2 regions of the Solibacillus cecembensis genome follow, and region 2 is predicted to be linked to the other one. Evidence: a T-box and tRNA genes for the amino acid it is inferred to sense, from the RefSeq annotation. Region 2 holds a T-box; the other holds one or more tRNA genes.
What was found. The T-box of region 2 lies ahead of metG (methionine--tRNA ligase). A T-box ahead of a tRNA ligase gene usually reads a tRNA of that ligase, here a tRNA-Met.
Positions count from the first base shown of each region.

Region 1: it encodes a tRNA-Met, which carries the amino acid that the T-box ahead of metG (methionine--tRNA ligase) is inferred to sense. The anticodon was not compared.

Region 1 is NZ_JBNNMF010000045.1:106-10,431, reverse strand. It holds gene ACQKIH_RS21845 (FAD-dependent oxidoreductase) at 1-423, opposite strand, end outside; gene ACQKIH_RS21840 (AEC family transporter) at 653-1,588, opposite strand; gene ACQKIH_RS21835 (S-layer homology domain-containing protein) at 1,700-5,395, opposite strand; gene abc-f (ribosomal protection-like ABC-F family protein) at 5,603-7,243, opposite strand; gene ACQKIH_RS21825 (S-layer homology domain-containing protein) at 7,651-8,664, shown strand; tRNA gene ACQKIH_RS21820 (tRNA-Glu) at 8,948-9,019, opposite strand; tRNA gene ACQKIH_RS21815 (tRNA-Asn) at 9,021-9,095, opposite strand; tRNA gene ACQKIH_RS21810 (tRNA-Ile) at 9,102-9,178, opposite strand; tRNA gene ACQKIH_RS21805 (tRNA-Phe) at 9,192-9,264, opposite strand; tRNA gene ACQKIH_RS21800 (tRNA-Asp) at 9,277-9,352, opposite strand; tRNA gene ACQKIH_RS21795 (tRNA-Met) at 9,356-9,430, opposite strand; tRNA gene ACQKIH_RS21790 (tRNA-Ser) at 9,470-9,562, opposite strand; tRNA gene ACQKIH_RS21785 (tRNA-Ala) at 9,574-9,649, opposite strand; tRNA gene ACQKIH_RS21780 (tRNA-Pro) at 9,665-9,741, opposite strand; tRNA gene ACQKIH_RS21775 (tRNA-Arg) at 9,764-9,840, opposite strand; tRNA gene ACQKIH_RS21770 (tRNA-Leu) at 9,864-9,952, opposite strand; tRNA gene ACQKIH_RS21765 (tRNA-Gly) at 9,959-10,033, opposite strand; tRNA gene ACQKIH_RS21760 (tRNA-Lys) at 10,076-10,151, opposite strand; tRNA gene ACQKIH_RS21755 (tRNA-Thr) at 10,158-10,233, opposite strand; tRNA gene ACQKIH_RS21750 (tRNA-Val) at 10,247-10,322, opposite strand.
Region 2 is NZ_JBNNMF010000015.1:71,991-82,316, reverse strand. It holds gene ACQKIH_RS14170 (DUF5412 family protein) at 168-455, shown strand; gene ACQKIH_RS14165 (DNA-3-methyladenine glycosylase family protein) at 504-1,415, opposite strand; gene ACQKIH_RS14160 (bifunctional transcriptional activator/DNA repair enzyme AdaA) at 1,563-2,156, shown strand; gene ACQKIH_RS14155 (methylated-DNA--[protein]-cysteine S-methyltransferase) at 2,140-2,685, shown strand; gene proC (pyrroline-5-carboxylate reductase) at 3,000-3,806, opposite strand; gene ACQKIH_RS14145 (MBL fold metallo-hydrolase) at 4,284-5,225, shown strand; gene ACQKIH_RS14140 (Fe-S oxidoreductase) at 5,397-5,873, shown strand; gene ACQKIH_RS14135 (transglutaminase domain-containing protein) at 6,082-7,380, shown strand; T-box leader at 7,595-7,834, shown strand; gene metG (methionine--tRNA ligase) at 7,930-9,564, shown strand; gene ACQKIH_RS14125 (helix-turn-helix domain-containing protein) at 9,770-10,326, shown strand, end outside.

The DNA of each region.
Region 1 (10,326 bases), on a different contig from region 2:
TACCGGATCAAGTGAACGTGTCCCATCTTTTAATGCTTCATCTAAATTTCGATAATATTCTGGATAAGTTTTTGGCGTTTTAAAACGAACTTGCGCTTCTTCATCTAAAAACTTGAATATTTCATGACCTTTATCTACAAATCGCTCAATCATGCTTTCTTCCGCACGACCGAGAGTTAATCGTTTTATAAATGCAATTACTTGCTCACGGTTGTCCGAGAAGCCTTGATCTTTCATATAGTGATTTAATGGAACCCATGGTACACCGCCAGAATAAGCCGTTGTACCACCAATTTGATGCGTTTTTTCAAGTACTAACACAGATGCACCATTATCCGCCGCTGCAATTGCTGCCGATAATGCCGCGCCCCCTGTCCCTAGAACGATTACATCTACTTCTTTCTCCCATTGAATGTTTTGCATCGCATTCTCTCCCCTTTTATGAAATGATAGTAATGCTATCAAAAACAATTATGTTGTATTATTCGGAAAATTTCAACATAAATTATCTCATTTTATGCTAATTTAATAATTAACTGACTTGAAATGTCGAATATAATCAAAACATCATATAAAAATATAAAATGGTATAGAAATTGTGTTTTACGCTTGTAATTTCTATACCATTCATTTTTATTTAATTGGAAATCTCTTAATTTAACACAAATATAAAATTCGACATGTAAATAACGACCGTCACTGTGAGGCAACTAATAATCGTTGAAAATAAAACAGTTTGCGCCGCTGTATCCGATTCGACATCATATTCTAAAGCGAGACTTGCACTATTACGTGACGTTGGAAATGCACTAGCAATAAATAAAGATTGTGCCACTACCCCATCCAATCCAAGCGCAAAGATGACAAGCAATGCAATAGCAGGTCCAACCAATAAACGTGTAAAGCAGCTGACAAAAATCATTTTATTAAACATCGACCGTATTTCGATTTGCGAAAGTTGCGCACCAAGTGTAATTAATGCAACCGCCACAAAGCCATTTGCAATATGCTCTAGAGGAATGCTAAACGTATCTGGTATAGGTACATTCAAGTAATTAAGTACCCCACCTAAAATAAGCGCATGCACAATCGGCATCTTCAAAAAATCGAGGACTATCGCGATGCCAGACTTCGTAGAGGAAATTAAATTGTATAACCCATATGTATACGTCACCATATTTTGGAAAATTACCATAATGACCTGAATTGCTACACCAATCGGGTTCGTAGCAAAAATCATTTGCGCAACAGGAATACCATAATTCCCTGAGTTGATGAGCACGACACTGTTTTTAAATACCGCTGCTTCTTTTCGTTCCAGCTTTAGGACCTTCGCTAACAAGTGACTCAATAGCATTTGACTCCCCATAAAAAGTACGATAAAGAGTGTAATTTGCCCGATTACACTTACTTCAATCGACGTTTCATAAATATTAATAAAGACCGCTGCTGGCATGAAGCAATACGTAATTAAATGGGACAATGCCTTTAAATTAAAATTGAACTTCTTCTGCAAAATTGCGCCAATGAAAAGCAGTATTAAAATAGGCGCAACAATTTTGAAAAAAATCATTGATAAATATTCCACAACGCAACCTCCCTAAAAATATATCCATATTCTTCTATATAATATTATATGATTAGACAATTACAAATGCAAAAGCACAGCGTATAAACCGCTGTGCTTTTGTAGTGAAGATTATAAATACTCGATTGCGTTTAATGCCTTGTATAACATTTCGGCAAACTGTGCTCTCGTTAACTTTTGCTCTGGATTAAATTGACTTGAAGCAGTGCCATCCACAACATCGAATAATTCCAAAATCGCGATACTTTGACGCGCTTCATATGTTAAATGAGAAACGTCTCTAAAATTTGTCTTTAATTCATTATAAGCAAGTGACAAATCTTGATTTAAATAGCGGTACATATTGGCTATGATAATCGCTGCTTCCTGACGACTCACTGCACTATGCGGACTAAATTGCTGCGCCGTCACTCCGCTCATAACACCTGCTTCTAATAAGCCTTGTACATAGCTTGAAGATACCGTCGACTTTAAATCGTTATATTTTGTCGCTTTCGTACTTGAAACATCGAGCGCTTTCGCAAGTAATGTCGCAACATCAGCACGTGTCACACTTTTATTCGGAATGACTGACTTACCTGATGTTGAATACGTAATGCCGCGCTTCGCTAATTCACGAATACCTGACGCACTCGTGCTCGCTGATGCTAAATCCGAATACGTTGTTTTGCTATTGCTCGCTGTAAAAGTCCCGCCTATTTTTGTGCGAATAACAAAATTAGAGCCTTCTACTTTATAGCTTGCTGGTGTTGTCCCATTATTATCGGTACGTTGCACAGCCATTGATGAAGTCCCATCTAATGTACGCATTGGGATTCGAATCTCGACAAAGTCTGAAAACACTTGCGCCGCTTGTCCTTCTGTAAAGCTAATAATTAATTTATCATTGTCTACAGTCATAGACACTCCAACCGCTGCAGATGTCCCTTTAATATCCGCTGTCGGAATTAATAGTTCGATTCCTTCCGCTGTCAACATCATCGTCTTATCTGCTACATTCTTAACTTGTGAAGCCTCAATCTTTGTCGTATATCGACCGTTATAATAAGCCATTTCCTCATATGGTGACCACGTCGTATCTGGTTGTGAATAAGCAAAGGAACTCGAATCATCTGGAATATACAACGAGTCATACTTAGGTTTCTCTAGTTCAATGCCCCCTGGTTTAATCGCGTTAATGTAATCTGGATAGTACGTAAAAATTAACCCTAAATAATCTGGGTCATTCCACATCGTTTCAAGGCGACGTAATTTTTCATACGTTTTGACATGTCTTTTCGCCTCATAAGATAATGAATTATAATACGCGCGCGCCTTCGCAATTTCCGCTGTGGACGAGGTACGACTAATATTCGCCATATAGGCATCAAATGCTGCAGCTTGTAATTTTGCCTCTTTAACAACGGTATTTTGATATAAAATATTTCTTTCCGCATCGATTAATTTTTGTAAATTCGTTACATACGTTTTCGCCAAATCACTAAGCGCATTATACGCCAGTCGAACATCTTTAATTTGAGCTTCTGTATAGCTATTTGTAATGCGATTAATGCGGTCAATAACGACTTGCGCCTCTTTTTTCGCCTGGTCCGTCTGTTCTTTCATGCTATTTTCATAAGAGACAAGTAAATCTAACATCTTTTTGGACACTAATTTTTTCGCATTTTCATTTAACGCTTCGTATGCCGCACGCACCTCTGCAATGGCTGTTGGCGTAGATTCATCATTCAGTGCAAGGATCTTTTCCTCTACTAAACGAGCCGCTTCTTTGTCAGCAAGTTCGGTTTCCTTACCATCGAGCTCTGCCAATAGCTGTGCAATTTTTTCATAGTCCACTACTAATGCTCGTGAAGATTCAGGCAATGCGTCGTATGCATCTTGAGCTGCTTGAATTTGATCTTTTGTTGATTTTGAGTTAAGGTCCTTGATTAATTTGTTGACGCGGTCGATGGCAGCTTTCTCTGTACCTACCTTTGCCCATAATGCTTCGAGTATTGCGGCATTTGTAACTTGTGATTTAGCATCAGCAAGCGCGATATATTGATCATATACTAGTTTTACCTCGGCATATGTTGAGGTATCTGATAAACCATTGATTGCTTCGATTATTTTTTGGATACGTTCCTCTAAATCTTTAGCTTCAATTCGCTTTTCTTGATCAAGTAAATTAGAGTCATTAACAAAACCCCTATAGATTGAATTAGAATTAAGTTTGTTCCATTCAGCTCTTACTTTTAAAATATCTTCCCTAGAAGAATCTATATTTAACTTATTAATTTTATCTTGAATGTCTTGAATTTTTCCAACTGTATTATTAAATTCCACTAGCTTTTCTTTAAGTTTATCTGGGATTAATACTTGCTTACCCTTTAGCTCAACAAATGCACTATCGGCTGATGCAACGGCACTTTCTAAATCACCGAAACTTGTGTAATTATAGTTTAAAGCATTAATCGCATCTATGACCTTATCTACTTCTTGTCTATCAAAATTCTTTAATTCATTTAAATCAATCTCTTTTTTCGAACCTTTTATTGTATATTCTAGCATGTCCGCTTTTATTGAAATCGAGTCAATTGGTTCCTTTATTATTAACTGTAACTTTTTAGTATTAATATCATATTGATATAAATTTTTGTTATCTGCGTCATTAATAAAATATAAATACTCTATATCAATTGTCGTACTGTCGCCTGTTGTATGTTTATAATAAAGTATCTTTCCAACTCCGGATTTTGCGTCCTTATCAATTGTTGTTGGTGTTCCAGATAGATTATCTAATTTAAGCTCTTTGATTTCTGCATTGTTTTTCCCATCAGCATAATACATGGCTTTATCCGTTTGAACGGGATTTTCAATTTTTTCAAATGCCTTGAAAGCTTTTCCCCACTGCGTAATATCAATACCATTTGCACCATAATCAATTTTACTACCTATCGTTGTATTATCCGCTAAGAAGTAACGGTATTTAATATTTGTACTATCTTTAATTGAATTATCATTTTCAGCAACATCTAAGTGATACCATTCCTGTTTTCCCCCATTGTTCACTTGTACTAAATTCCATGAATGTAGCTCGTTGCTATCAGACTTTCCTGATACGTAACGAACCTCTAATCCTGCTTTCTTTAAAAGCTTGTACGTCCAAAGTGCATACATATGAGCAGAACCATTTTTATCTGATAAAAACTTCCCGACATTATGATTAGTTGATGAAATATAATAATTCCTAATTGTATAATCATGGATTGCTTTTACTTTTCCTGCATCAGTATTAATATTCAATAAAATGGAATCACCTGTAGTACTTAGCAATTTATCTACTGATGCGTCGAGGTTTTTCAATTCTTCTGGAGTAGCAAAGTAATTAAAAGAAAACGCTAATTCCACTGAACCTGTACCATCACCTGTTTCCGTAGGATTTACACGAACATTATTAAACATTCCGTACAACATCGTATTATCAATTGAAGCTGTATCAGTTGTTGTCGTACCGTTTATATTCGTTTTCAAACCTTTAAAAATCGCTTCGATATCTGTTTTATACGTTGCAACATCCGTTCCCGTATAAGTAATCGTAAATCCTTTTGTAAGTTTATCCATCTCATTTAAAATACCGCTTTTTAACTTATCTCTTGTTGTAGCAGTAATTGTTGGTAAACTCACTTCATCCGCAAAAGTCGAAGTCCCAACAAATTCATTTTTAATTTCAAACGGAACTACTTCCGCCGCCTGCACTTGTCCCGCAACAATTACCGTCGCAGGAATTGCGAGCATTGCAGCAAGTATTTTTTTAGATTGATTCATCTAGTTAACAGCCCCTCTTCATTTTCTTTATGTATTCGTTAAAACAAACATAATTGTCATTACTCTTTATATCGACATTTATCACTAGTTTTAGAATACCATATTGGATGAAATTTGGAATTTTCTTTTATGATTGTTCCTCATCATTACGTGGGTGTTTCCATTCGCAAAAAAAGGAAGGTTAGAAATATCCAACCTTCCGTAAATTCATCCTTTTTTAAGCGCATTAATTTGCTTTGTCAGCTCTAAAAACTGAGTATCCAACTCCGAATAGCTTGGATCTTTTGCCGTCATGAAACTTAGCTTCCCTAGCACTTCCTGACGTGCCGTTTCTAGATGCAATAGCTGCTCTTCCTTTGTATCCTTTTGCGTATTGGATTGACCAACTGCCCTCTTTTGAATCGCTCCATCTTGAATAACCAAATGCATATTCGCCAATTTATCAACAAAATATCGGTCATGCGAAACAAAAATCAACGTCCCCTTATACTCCGCAAGTGTCGCCTCCAGCTGCTCTCGTGACGGTAAATCTAAATGATTTGTCGGCTCATCTAAAATCAACACATCCCGATTTTCTAAAATATACTGCATGAGCTTACACTTTACGCGCTCACCCATACTCATATGGGCAATCGGTTCCTCCCACTGCTCCATTTGAAAACCAAGATGCCGCATTAAGTTTTGCACAAGGCCACGGTCTGCATAGTTATCCCGATGAAAAAGCATTGCAGGCGTTTGATGATCTGGTAAATCAAATACTTCCTGCGTTAAATAGCCAATATTCGTCGTAGGTGAAAACGACAGCTCGCCATCATAGGATTCTCTCCCTATAACCATATTTAAAAAAGTTGTTTTCCCACTTCCATTTGCCCCTACTAACGCCACACGCTCACCATGCAAAATCGTAAAATTAACCTGCTCAAAAAGACGTCGCTCCCCAAAATACTTTGACACATTTTTCGCCTGTAAAAATCGTTTTCCTAACTTGCTATTCGCTTGCAATGTAAAATTAACCGATTGCTCTTTCGCCACTTGCTCAACTTTATTTTTCTCAATTTCCTTTTCAATCATTTTTCGCTTCGACTTCACTTGGGCATCCATACGTTTTGCCTTGGTGCGATAATATTCTTTCGGAAATTCCTGCTTAGTAGAATCACGGTGCGCCTTTTGCGACCAAGAAGTGAGCGCATCCATTTGTTGTTCCAGCGTGTCAATTTTCTTTTGCTGCTTTTCATATGCACGTTGCTGCGTGTGACGACGCTGTTCCCGAACATCCATATAATGCGAGTAATTGCCTTGCTGCTCGATAAATTGCTGCTGTTCCAATGACCATATTTTTGTCGTCACCTCATCCAAAAAATACCGATCATGTGAAACAACAATAATCGTCCCCGGATACGTTTTAATTTGATCGATTAAATTTTGCATACTTTCCACATCTAAATGATTAGTCGGCTCATCTAATAATAAAATTTGCGGCTTTTGCGCAAATCCCCTCGCTAATCGGCGTTTCAATCGTTCCCCACCACTCAGCAGCTCATACGAAACATCTGGCACTTGCCACTGTGCGAGCAACACCGCTTCCTCTTCCATTATCTCCCCTGGCTGAAAATGCTGTTCTTCTTGCTGCACTACATATACAGTGGCATCCGGTTGAAGCCATTTTCGCTGACCACTCGTAAATGTTTGTGTTCCTGCAATTATATTTAATAAAGTAGATTTCCCGCTTCCATTCCGTCCGATAATACCAATGACCTCACTTTGCTTTATTGTAGTAGTCACATTTTCGAAAAGAATTCGGTCGGCTAACTCCATCGTTCCATGCTGTAATTTCAATAATTCTCTCATATATCTTACCTCCGCAATTTGGGAAGAAAAAAATCCCCCCAAAGTTTTCATTTGGAAGGATTAGCTGCTGTTCATATTTGTATAAAAAGACGCCAAAAAGCGCATAGCAAAAAGTCTTTTATACAAAATTATTGGAATTTGGGCATACTAATCCTATTTTTTGTTTGAAAAAAATTTTCAATTACTCAAAAATAAGATTAGATAATCATCGTCCACCCGTCACTCCCTTGATCATTTATAAATTCACTATAACAAATTCAAACGATGTTGTCATGAGCTGAGACAATCATTGCGGGAACTTTTGGAACATGCTACAGTAAAATAAAACCAATTTTGATTAATCACTTTAAGGAGGCTTTTCCATGAGGCGACACCATTACTACTTTCTAACTTTATTAATTTTGATTATGAGTTTTTCATTTAATACGAAGAGTTCTGCTGCAAAAACTTTATTTAAAGATGTACCAGCCCATCATTATGCATATGATGCGATTAAATGGGCCTATGATTTTGATATTATTGGTGGCTATCCAGATGGCACATTCCGCCCAACTCAATCAGTCACTGAGCAGCAATTTGCGAAGATTTTAGTTACTTATTTTGATTTAGAACCGGTCTCAGAAGAACTTAATAAATTCACGAAAAAGGAAACCGCTTCAGATCATTACTACAATACACTTGCTGCCTATCAAGTACCGATAAATGGATATTTTGATAATGATATTCGAGGACGTGCAGTTAGCCGTGGTCTCGTAGCACAAGCAATTACCCATGTAGCAGACGGCAATGCTACGCTAAATCAATCCATTCAGTTTTTACTCGACCACAGTATTTCTGGTGGGCAAAATCCAAAATATGAAAACACCAACTTAGCAAAATATTTCGGTGCCTCGAACAATTTAACACGCGCACAAGTCGTTGCATTTTTCTACAATTTACAAAACAAAAACTACTTCTATATTTCTGAGGATGCAGAGAATAGCTATGAAAACTTAGACGCTCTCCCGCTATACGTAAGAGCAAATGCTGCCCGCAAAACTGTGGATGCTTCCTTACGAGTCGGTAAAGATTGGTCAACCGTATCAAAAGAAAACTCTTGGGATGGCAACTACTTCTACTATTATAAATACGGACGTGGAGAAGCCGATTCAAGCCTTCGGGATTTGACGATTTCCTTTACCTCTAAAAAGGATTTCTACGTAGAATATGAAACATATGATGGCTATGCTACGGGATTTGTACAAGGTTACGCAACTGTGATATCCGATAAAAAAGCGATGCTATCTGAAACGGTTGCTGGTGAACGCTGTGTCATTGAGTTCCAAAAGCTAAACAACAATGCGATCAAAACGATTGAACACGATTGTGACAGCTCACGTCAACGTGAAACCAACTTTAATGGCATATTAAAAGTAAAATAAAATGGCAACCAGTGAGGACTTATCCTTACTGGTTTTTCTTTTTTATCAAGCACACTAGTATCCATTATCCATATTTAAAATATTTTGCTCCTATTTTACCTTTATAGTTCAATCAATTGAATAAACATCTCCTTCACTAACTGTATCTATTACTTAACCTGTTATATGCTTTCATCATCCAGTTATTGTAATGCCATACCTAGGAATTGGATAACAAAAAAGCTGTATGTAAACTCAAATTATGAGCTTACATACAGCTTTAAATACAAAATGTATTTTATTATGACCCGTACGGGATTCGAACCCGTGTTACCGCCGTGAAAGGGCGGTGTCTTAACCGCTTGACCAACGGGCCATGGCTCCGAAGGTAGGACTCGAACCTACGACCAATCGGTTAACAGCCGATTGCTCTACCACTGAGCTACTTCGGAAAAATATGGTGGGCCTAAATGGACTCGAACCATCGACCTCACGCTTATCAGGCGTGCGCTCTAACCAGCTGAGCTATAGGCCCCATTTAAAAGAGATGGGTCAGGACGGAATCGAACCGCCGACACTTAGAGCTTCAATCTAATGCTCTACCAACTGAGCTACTGACCCATTATAAAAAAATGGCGGTCCCGACCGGGATCGAACCGGCGATCTCCTGCGTGACAGGCAGGCATGTTAACCGCTACACCACGGGACCATTTGGTTGCGGGGACAGGACTTGAACCTGTGACCTTCGGGTTATGAGCCCGACGAGCTACCACTGCTCCACCCCGCGACAATATTACTTTATTCTGTTAAAAATTATTACTAAAAATGGAGGAGGTAGAGGGATTCGAACCCCCGCGCGGTTTAACCCGCCTGTTAGTTTTCAAGACTAATCCCTTCAGCCGAACTTGGGTATACCTCCGAAATAAAATATGGTGGAGCCTAGCGGGATCGAACCGCTGACCTCCTGCGTGCAAGGCAGGCGCTCTCCCAGCTGAGCTAAGGCCCCATATAATGATAATAATGGTCGGAATGACAGGATTCGAACCTACGACCCCTTGGTCCCAAACCAAGTGCTCTACCAAGCTGAGCTACATTCCGAACATGTCAATTAAATTTATAATGGCGCGCCCGGCAGGAGTCGAACCCACAACCTTCTGATCCGTAGTCAGACGCTCTATCCAATTGAGCTACGGGCGCTAAAATATCTATTAAAATAAAAATGGTGCCGAGGGCCGGAATCGAACCGGCACGGTGATCACTCACCGCAGGATTTTAAGTCCTGTGCGTCTGCCAGTTCCGCCACCCCGGCATATGTTGGAGCGGAAGACGAGGTTCGAACTCGCGACCCCCACCTTGGCAAGGTGGTGTTCTACCACTGAACTACTTCCGCATATGCTTAAGAATTTTTATTCTGACAATGTATTAAATTAACTGGTGAGCCATGAAGGATTCGAACCTTCGACCCTCTGATTAAAAGTCAGATGCTCTACCAACTGAGCTAATGGCTCTCTAAATGGTGCCGGCGAAAGGAGTCGAACCCTCGACCTACTGATTACAAGTCAGTTGCTCTACCAACTGAGCTACACCGGCATTTAGAAATAAATGGTGGAGGATGACGGGCTCGAACCGCCGACCCTCTGCTTGTAAGGCAGATGCTCTCCCAGCTGAGCTAATCCTCCTGGG
Region 2 (10,326 bases):
TCCGTTATTTTATTCATTTGTCTACAGTCTGCAAGACCATCATTTCGATGGTCTTTTTCTTATTTTTAAAACTGTCAATATATATAGTATCGGAACTAAATCCAAGATAGGTAACCTATAACGCAAATTTATAAGATGCGAAAGGTGAGTTATTAGTTTTTTATTTATTGAATTTGTTTGATCTGAAGTGGCTGCCAACAGGGGAATACCATACGGAAGAAATCTCTCCTGATGGCACATATACTTTAATAGCCTATGTATCGAGACCTAGCTTAAGCGCTGATGCTGTGAGAGGTGAATTAGTATTTAATAGGCGTAATGGTAAAACAAAAAATATTTACTGGAATTATCGAGAATTAACAGCCAAAATTGAATGGTTTGATAATAAAACAGTAGTAATTAATGGGCATACTCTTGAAATACCTAATGAAAAATATGATTGGCGTAAACAATAGTTTGGTTTACATTATTTCGTTATGCTTACTTATTCTAATCTATTTTTTTCAATACAAGAATCTCCACAAATAGAATGTTGCATAGGATTCCCAGCCTTTCCAAGGGGCAGCAATTTTCAATATTTCTTCTTTCGTTGGATTCTCATCTGCACCCGTTAAATGTTTAATCGCATTATGCAAACCGACATCAGCAATTGGAAATGCGTTCGGGAATCGAAGACAACGCATTAATACATAGTTTGCAGTCCATGGACCGATACCGCGGATTTTGATCAGCATTTTTTCTGCTTCTTTAAAGTTTCCATTCCCCATTATAAGTGATTTTGAAATACGACCTTCAACAATTAGCTGCGCAACCCCAATAAGGTATTCACATTTTTTAATCGTCATTTTTAGCGAGGCTAGATCTTCAACAGTAAGATTGGCAATGTCTTTCGCTTTAGGGAAAATCCAATATTGACGGCCTTCCCATTCAAGTGACTTGCCAAATTTTTCGACAAGGCGTTTTTTTAATGTGTAGGCATATGTCAAATTAATCTGCTGTCCGAGAATTCCCCAAGTCAATGCTTCAAATAAGTCTGGAATCCCTACGTTACGTAATCCATAAAATTCATCAATCGCTTTATGTAGCAACAAGTCATTTTTGGCCATTTCATAAAAAGGCTTTAAATCATTATCCAAATCAAACCATTCCCGTACATAGTTAATAACTTCGTCGCGTACTTTTTGGCTTGTCGGATGAGTATTTCCTAAAAACCGAAGTACAAGATTTCCATCAGTATTTCCGCTAACCTCAACCAATAGAACTTCATCTAGTACAGGAATCGCTTTAATAATTTTGTCTTCGCGAACTTCAAACATGCACTCATTTGAAGAGCGTTGCATATAACGAATATTTTCTATAAAGCTGAATTCGTTTGGAACTTTTATTACTAAATCATCACTTTGATAAACAACCATACATAAACACTCCTTCAACATTAACTACTTATCTTAGTTGTATCATAAAGTTGCAATTAAATATTTCGTTATCTTGCTCTTACATCCTATTAAGTACTGATTAGCAAATAAATGCGGGTATACTACAAGTAGTAAAGAGGTGATTTTATGAATAACAATCAAGACATTTTGCAATTAACCGATGAACGATGGCAAGCAATTACGCGAAATGACAAATCGTATGATGAGGTTTTTATATACGCAGTAAAATCAACCGGCATCTGTTGTCGTCCCTCTTGTAAGTCGAGAGATCCTAAAAAAGAGAATGTCCGCATTTTTAACGATGTGAACGAGGCCATTGCTGAAGGTTTTCGTCCTTGTAAACGATGTAAACCCGGAGGCATACATTTACCTGATGAAGAATGGGTCACTCAAATCAAAGTATATATAAACACGGATTATTATAAACCGTTATCGTTGGAAATATTAGCAGACGTGTGTCATGGAAGTCCCTATCATTTGCATCGGACATTTAAGAGAATCGCAAGGCTGACACCTGTCGAATACATCCAACAAGTACGTATTTCAAATGCGATGAAGGAACTTAAAACAAGTGATAAATCCATCGCAGAAATTGGTTTTTCTGTCGGATTCCCGAATACTCCCTATTTCATTACATTATTTAAAAATAGAACGGGCCAAACACCTAAACAGTATCAAAAAAAACAAATGGAGGCGAAAATAGATGGAGAAAAACAATGAAAATCTTGTATATTGGATGCTACTCAATAACGGGAAATGGGCAATGTATATTGCAGCAACAACAGAAGGACTTTGTTATGTCGGTTCACAACATGCCCCATTTGATGAACTTGCCACTTGGGTGAATAAACAGCTGCCCTTTTATGTACTTTCAAAAGATGAGATTGTATTGAAACCTTATGCAATAGAATTAATTGATTACTTAGAAGGGAGGCGTCAAGAATTCACATTGCCAAGAGTCCTCCATGGCACAGCGTTTCAACAAGTAGTCTGGAAAGTGTTGCAGGAAATTCCCTATGGACAAAACGTTTCATACACAGATATTGCCGAACGAATTCAAAAACCAAACGCAGTTCGCGCCGTCGGAACTGCCATTGGCGCCAATCCTGTCTTAATCTCAGTTCCTTGTCATCGAGTCGTTGCAAAAAGTGGAAAATTGACAGGTTATAGAGGTGGTTTAGAGATGAAGGAACAACTATTAGGGCTAGAAAAGGGAGGGGAAATAACAGGTGACTACAAGTATTCATGACCGAATTATAGCTTTGAATTGGGGAAATATACACGAACAGTTAGATGATTTTGGATTTGCAATTTTTTCCGGAAAGTTAGCTCTATTTGAGTCAACAAGGATTCGAACCTTGAGAGTAACTGACAGTAAGATTCCGAACTTGTCTCGGCTTTTTTAGGTCACTATATAACAATGCGGCATTCATTTATATGAATGCCGCATTGTTATCTTTTCGTTCATGCTATTAACTTACCAGTCATGAATGATCAATCTCAATATCATTTATACAGCTTTATATGCAAGAATCCTCAAATGTAATCCCCAGTCCATTAATTTCATTCCCCGCGCGCAAGCTCTCGTGATCGTGTTTCGGCACTGCGTATACAACTGGCAATCGCTTCGTTAAACTGCATCGCTTCTAACGCACGAATGCCAGCCTCCGTTGTACCACCTGGACTTGTCACTTTGCGTCTTAAAACTTCAGGTTCATCCTTACCAGTTTTCATCATTTCCGCTGAACCAGCAATCGTTTGCACCATTAATTGGCGGACAATTTCTTTTGAGAGCCCGAACTCAGAACCAACTCGTTCAAATGCTTCTAATAAATAATATAAATATGCAGGACCACTACCTGAAAGCGCGGTAACGGCATGCAGTTTATCCTCTGGAACCTCAATCACAATGCCAACTGCTTCTAATAATTGGCGGTATAACGCACGCTGAACATCTGAAACGAGCAAATTAAAAGCAATGCCTGATGCGGACATTCCAATTGTGGCAGAAGTATTTGGCATGACGCGTGCAATTGCGCGTTGTCCGAAATGCTGTTCAATCGTTTCGATACTAATTCCAGCTAAAATGGAAAGAATCGCAGCATCCGAATTAATATAGGGTTGTATTTTGTTCATTGCTTCTTTCGCATCTTTTGGTTTCATCGCTAAAATAATTAAATCTGCATCTTCCATTTCTTCATACGCTGTCAGTTGGTTGACACCATAGTTTGTTACGAGCTGTTGTAGTCGATCGATATTAGAGCGATTGGACACATAAATAGCGGCTGGATTGACGACTTTATTTTCAACCCAACCATGTATGAGTGCTTCAGCCATTGAGCCTGCACCAATAAAAATGATTTTTTGCATAGTTTATTCCTCCAGTTTACTATCAATTTCGCCTCGGCTTCATCACATCTAGATTTTAAATTATGATTAGCGCTGTACTTTACACGATTTATCACAGTTGAACAATACAAAAAGCGCTCTCATCCTTAGCATTTGCAAGGACGAAAACGCTTGTTTCCGCGGTACCACCTTATGTTCACATCAATATGTGCAACTTCATTCGCCTTTTTATCGCAAAGGATACGGTTATGTTGTCATAACGGCTCCAAAGTAGGTTCAATTATTTGAGCGGGCTATGCCGATTCCAGCGTTTACGGCACTCTCTTTAACCATCAAAATAATTTACTTCGCTTTTTCATCGCCTGTAAATTTAGAATTATCAAGAATTATATAAGTGTAATGCAAAACTGTCAACCTTTGACGTGACGAATCGATGAGAAAGAGGTAGAATAAATGAATAACCATTCACAAATAGATAGACAAAAAGGGGAATTGACGATGGATATTTTTAAAATAGAAATACCAACACCATATGCGGTAGGGGATGTTAATGCTTTTTTAGTTAAAGGTGATGCACTCACATTATTTGATGTAGGTCCAAAAACAGAAGAAGCTTATGATGCACTGAAATGGGGAATTCGAAGTGCGGGCTATGATATGAAAGATGTGGAGCAAGTTGTTTTAACGCATCACCATCCAGATCATGTAGGGTGGGTAGATGCTTTTAGCCATGCTGAAATATTAGGTCACGCTTATGTCGATCATTGGATGAAAAAAACACCAGAATTTCTTAGCTATCATGAAACATTTTATGCGAAACAATTAAAAGAAGGCGGCGTGCCAGATAAATATATTCAAAGAATTTTAAAAGTTAAAGGTGAAATTGAATTGTTTGGTTCTATTCCTTTAACGGGATATTTAAAAGAAGGGGATGAAATACCAGGTCATAAAGGGTTAATGGTTTATGAAACGCCTGGACATGGGCAAAGTCATCTCGTATTTTTAGAGGAAGGGACGAAACAATGCATTGGTGGTGATTTATTGCTCGAACGCACATCATCTAATCCGTTAGTGGAGCCGCCTGTTGATTTATCGATGGAACGGCCAAAATCATTATTACAATATAATGCGTCACTTCAAAGATTGAAGGCATTAAACGTTTCAAAATTATATACAGGTCATGGTGGGGAAATTACTGAAGTTGGTAAATTAATAGACGATCGACTAGAACGCCAAAAGCAACGTTCTCTAAAAGTATATGATTTACTCGTTAAGTCACAATCGAATTTTGAGCTAACGACACAGCTATTTGAACGACTTTATCAACAGCAGCTAGGTTTAACACTGTCAGAAACGCTAGGTCAGCTTGATTATTTAGTAGCCAATGAAATGATTGAAGAGAACATGCAAGACGGGGTTATTTATTATAGTAGAGTGTAGAATAAATGGAAGAAAGTCATCATTTTATTGTTTTTAAAATGATGATTTTTTCTTGTCCTTGTAACGGATACATGCATCGTGAAGGCAAAAATTTGATAAACTGAATCATCTTCTTTAGAATCATATAAGGAACAACTAGAATTTTTTAGAGAAGCTGGAGGAAATTAAAACGTGAAGAAATATTGGATATTCCTTCTATTATTCGTGTTAGCAGGTTGCAGTAGTAGTGATAACGATGATGCAAAGCAATTTACGGAGAAGCAAGCGGTACCATTTGAAATCGTTCATTATGAAGAAAAAATTGCACCAGTTTATGAATCGCTTGTGCCATATATTTCTTATGCGGGCACAGATGGGCAATTAAAAGAACTAAAAAGCCGCTTTCAAATAGATGGTTTTACAGTAAATATGGATGAATATACAGCTTTATTTCTCGTGACCTATTCGGGCAGTTGCGGCATTGCTGTGGACGGGGTTTACAATGATGCAGGAAAATTAGCGGTTCAGCTAATGGAGCCACTAGGAACAGACTGTGAAAAAGAGGGCATTCCACATACATTTGTGTTGCAAGTACCAAAGCAACAATTTGAGAAAGTGCAATTGTATAACGGCAATATTATTAAATCATCTATAGAGGTAAAAAATTAGGAGCACCCTGTGTACAAACAATGCGGGGAAATGTCATAAATGAAACCTGTTCAAACGTACATCTGAACAGGTTTTTTTCTATTGTCTGCAAAAGGGAGGATTAAATGGATATTGTCTTTGCACTCCGTGAGGAATATTTTGACACTTACAATGAAAAGATGTAACGTATAACATGGATCATCCAATCTATTTCAAAGGAGCACGAAAATTGAGTGACTTTCTTTTTTTTGCTATTGTCTTTTTAGTTGTTCTCCTACCGACCTTACTGTGTCTGCGTGCTTTTTTTGTGCAATGGCGCATTCGGAAAGCCATTCGCAAAGGGCTTAAAATAAATAAAAAAGAATTGGAATTAATGAGTGGCTATACAAATGGTGAATATGAAATTTATCGGCATGTGTCAAACTATGCCAGGGCAAAAACGGGCTATTTGCGAATTTTTAAATCGCGGGGCAAGCTGGAGCAGCAAATTAATCGAGAATTAAGTCGTAAGACAAAAAGTTCTTTGACACGCTTTTTTTCATGGTTCCTTGTAACAATGAAATTTGCGCTGTCCTTCGTATTAGTAGTTGCTAGTCTTCTATTTGGATCGATAGCACGAGATGAATGGAAGGCAGCTGATTTACGCTTACCAACATTAGATTCCAATTTAACAATCACGCGAGACATTGATCCAAGTAAAAGTATCGCTGAGTTACTCGCTGTTTTTTCAGATAACCCTACGCGACTGCAAAGTTTTAATTATGCAGATTCGAATGACTTGATTACACCTGTTTACGCAACGTATCAATTACCACAAGTCGTAAATTCGGCTGAATCGTTAGGGCAAGCTATGTCATTTTATATGGGCAATTTTAAAAATAAATTTGCCGTAAATGTGGATACAAGTCAGCTTTCAATTGCACAAATAATGGACGAAACCTATAATTGGCTCGACAAAAACGAGCCGTATCTTTACCGCACAACGACAGGGATTTCATCTTATTACTATGATTATGGAAGCTATGCCGAGGTTCATTTCACAACCAATTATGATTTATCAGCCGAGCAGCATGCGCTCATGCACGGGAAAGTAAAGCAGCTTGTAGAGATGATGCCACCAAACTTATCCGATGTTGAAAAGGTGAAATATGTAAATGATTATATAGTTTCGCAAACGGTATATGAGCTAGAAAGCGAAGTAAGTCCGTATTCACCATATTCTGTTTTGATGAACGGGGAAGGGGTTTGTCAGGGCTATGCTTTAGCAGCGCTTTTATTATTTGATGAAATGGGCATGGAAGCACAATATGTTACGGGAGATGCAATTCCAGTTGGAGGACATGCGTGGAATCTAGTGAAGGTAGACGGCGAATGGTATCATTTGGACACTACATGGAATGACCCAATACCTGATCAAGGGAAAAAGATTCGCTACGACTATTTTTTACTTGCAGACGAAACGATGGCACGTGACCATGTATGGGCGTTTGACGAATTCCCTAAGACGGCAGAAGTGAATTACTACTAAGCTAAATAGCAGCTATAAGACAAAAATCCGCCACTTACAACGAGGGAAATTGTAGAGTGGAGGATTTTTGTTATTTCGTTAAGTCTACTAACACTTTAATCGAATTTTTAGCAGCAAACACCGTATTAAGCAAAAAACTCTTTGTTGAGGTATTGAAAAAATAAAAATTAATGGTAAAATCTATTTTAGCCCGTAATTATGGCAAGTAAGAAAATAGTTAGCGTTGAGAAGGAAGAGTAAGTAAGCCGCGTTTTTTAGAGAGCTTCTGTTGGTGGGAATGGAGCAAACAAAACTTACTGAATATGACCTTTGAGCTTCGTACCGAAATTTGAGTAGGCTACGACGAGAATGGCACTCGTTACAACAGCAGCAGTATGAACACGTACTGATAGAGGGTAATAGTGCAAACTATTAGCAAAACTTAGGTGGTACCACGAGTAAATTCGTCCTAATCGTATTAATGCGATTAGGGCTTTTTTTGTGGGAAAAAATAGTTGATTGAATCGACATTGGATGGATACGTTCAAGTCGCACAGGAGGAATTGCATCATGGCAGTATTAATCGGAGGCGCGTGGCCTTACGCAAATGGATCGTTACATTTAGGACATATTTCATCATTATTACCAGGAGATATTTTAGCAAGATATTACCGTTTGAAAGGCGAAGAGGTGTTATACGTTTCGGGCAGTGATTGTAATGGAACACCTATTTCAATTCGAGCAAATCAAGAAAATACAACCGTAACGGCAATTGCTGACCGTTATCACGAAGAATTTGTTGAAACATTTCAACAACTTGGCTTTACATATGATTTATATTCTCGCACAGATGCACAACATCACCATGAAGCAGTGCAAAGTATTTTCTTGAAATTATTGGAAAATGGTCATTTATATACAAAAAAAATTGAACAAGCGTATTGTCCGATTGATCAGCAGTTTTTACCGGATCGTTTTGTTGAAGGCATTTGTCCAGATTGTGGGGCAAAAGCGCGCGGCGATCAATGTGATCAATGTTCAAAAATTTTAGATCCATTAGATTTACTTGAAAAACGCTGCAAAATATGTGGAAATGAACCGGAAATAAAGGAAACAGAACATTTTTATTTTGCCTTTAGTCAATTTCAAAAACAGCTTGAAGCGTATGTTGAACAAGCGGCACAAGATAAAAGATGGCGTGAAAATGCCATTCATTTAACACAGCGTTATTTACAAGAAGGGCTGCCTGACCGCGCTGTGACAAGAGATTTACCAAATGGCATTGATGTACCCGTCGCTGGTTTTGAAGGCAAGAAAATATATGTGTGGATTGAGGCGGTTGCAGGGTATTATACCGCGAGCATGGAGTGGGGGAAGCAGCACCAACAAGATATCGGGAAATGGTGGAATGAGCAAACGAAGGCCTATTATGTACATGGCAAAGATAATATCCCGTTCCATAGTGTGATCTGGCCTGCTATTTTAATGGGAATTGAAAACAAGGGCTTGCCAACAAATATTGTTTCAAATGAATATTTAACGCTTGAGAAGCGAAAAATTTCAACTAGTCTAAATTGGGCAGTGTGGACGCCGTATATGGTAGAAAATTATCATCCAGATTCATTGCGCTACTTTTTAACGATTAATGCGCCAGAAAGTCGAGATGCTGATTTTTCGTGGAGGGAGTTTATTTATAGCCATAATGGTGAGCTTTTAGGAGCCTTTGCGAATTTTGTCAACCGTAATTTGAAATTTATTGAGAAATCCTTTGCAAGTCAAGTACCTCAAGTTGCGATTAATGCCGCAATGGAAAAGCTTGTCGGGCAACAATATGAGCTTGTAGGTGAATTCATTGAAAAAGGAACGAGTAAGGCAGCCCTAGAATCCATTTTTGACTTAATCCGAGCGTCTAATCGTTATTTTGATGAAGAAAAACCATGGGTCACGGTTAATGAACAGCCTGAAAAATGCGAAGAAACACTAGCAACTTGTGTGTTTGTCATTCAAAATTTAGCACAATTACTGCAACCATTTTTACCATTTGCATGTGCAGAAATTCAAAAAATGTTGGATACTTCATTGAATTCATGGACTGTAAAAACGACATTACCACAAGTAATCAGTAACATTCAGCCATTATATGAGCGCATTGATGTGAAACGAATCGATGAGGAATTATTGAAAATGCAGGAAAATGAAAAGTAAATAATAGTGCAAGAAGTAAAGTCATCATTTTTAAACGGAATGATGACTTTTCGTTTTTACATAACTAATTTTACCCACAAATTTTTAACAATGAGTAATTTGTGTAATTTTAAGTAAATAAATCAAATCATTTTATAATTTTCAGACAAAATACACAATAATTACCTTTCTTCTTTTGATAAAATAAAGTAGGAGGTGCATCGAGATGATGGGTGACGAAGCTAAAGCGTGGGGACTATTAATCAAATATTATCGCCAGGAGCAAAATTTAAAGCAGGATTATGTTGCTGTCGGGATTTGTACCCCTTCTTATTTAAGCCGAATAGAAAATGGTGTTGTCATTGCTGAGCCAAAGGTTTATGAGCTTCTTTTTAGACGACTAGGCATCGATTTACAGCAAGAACAAAATGAACGCAATAAAAAAATCGCGTTTCTTGAGCAACTTTACGAAAAGTTAATATCAAATGAAGCACTTTCTGATGAAGAAATTATACAGATGAAGAAAATACATACGAAACAATATCAACAGGAGCTTGCGATTTTCGCAGGGCTTATTTATACACGTCATTTATTAGCTGAAAATAACCTTAACGAAGCGAATGACTTAATTCAAACGATGGCGCCGTTCATAACATGGCGAAATGATCGGATGACGCAGCTTTACGTTTCCATTACGGCATTTGCACATTTATCGAATCATCAATTTATGGAGTTGGTCGAAAAGGAAAAGGCGCAGCATAGCGGGCAATTTTTGCTCACAGC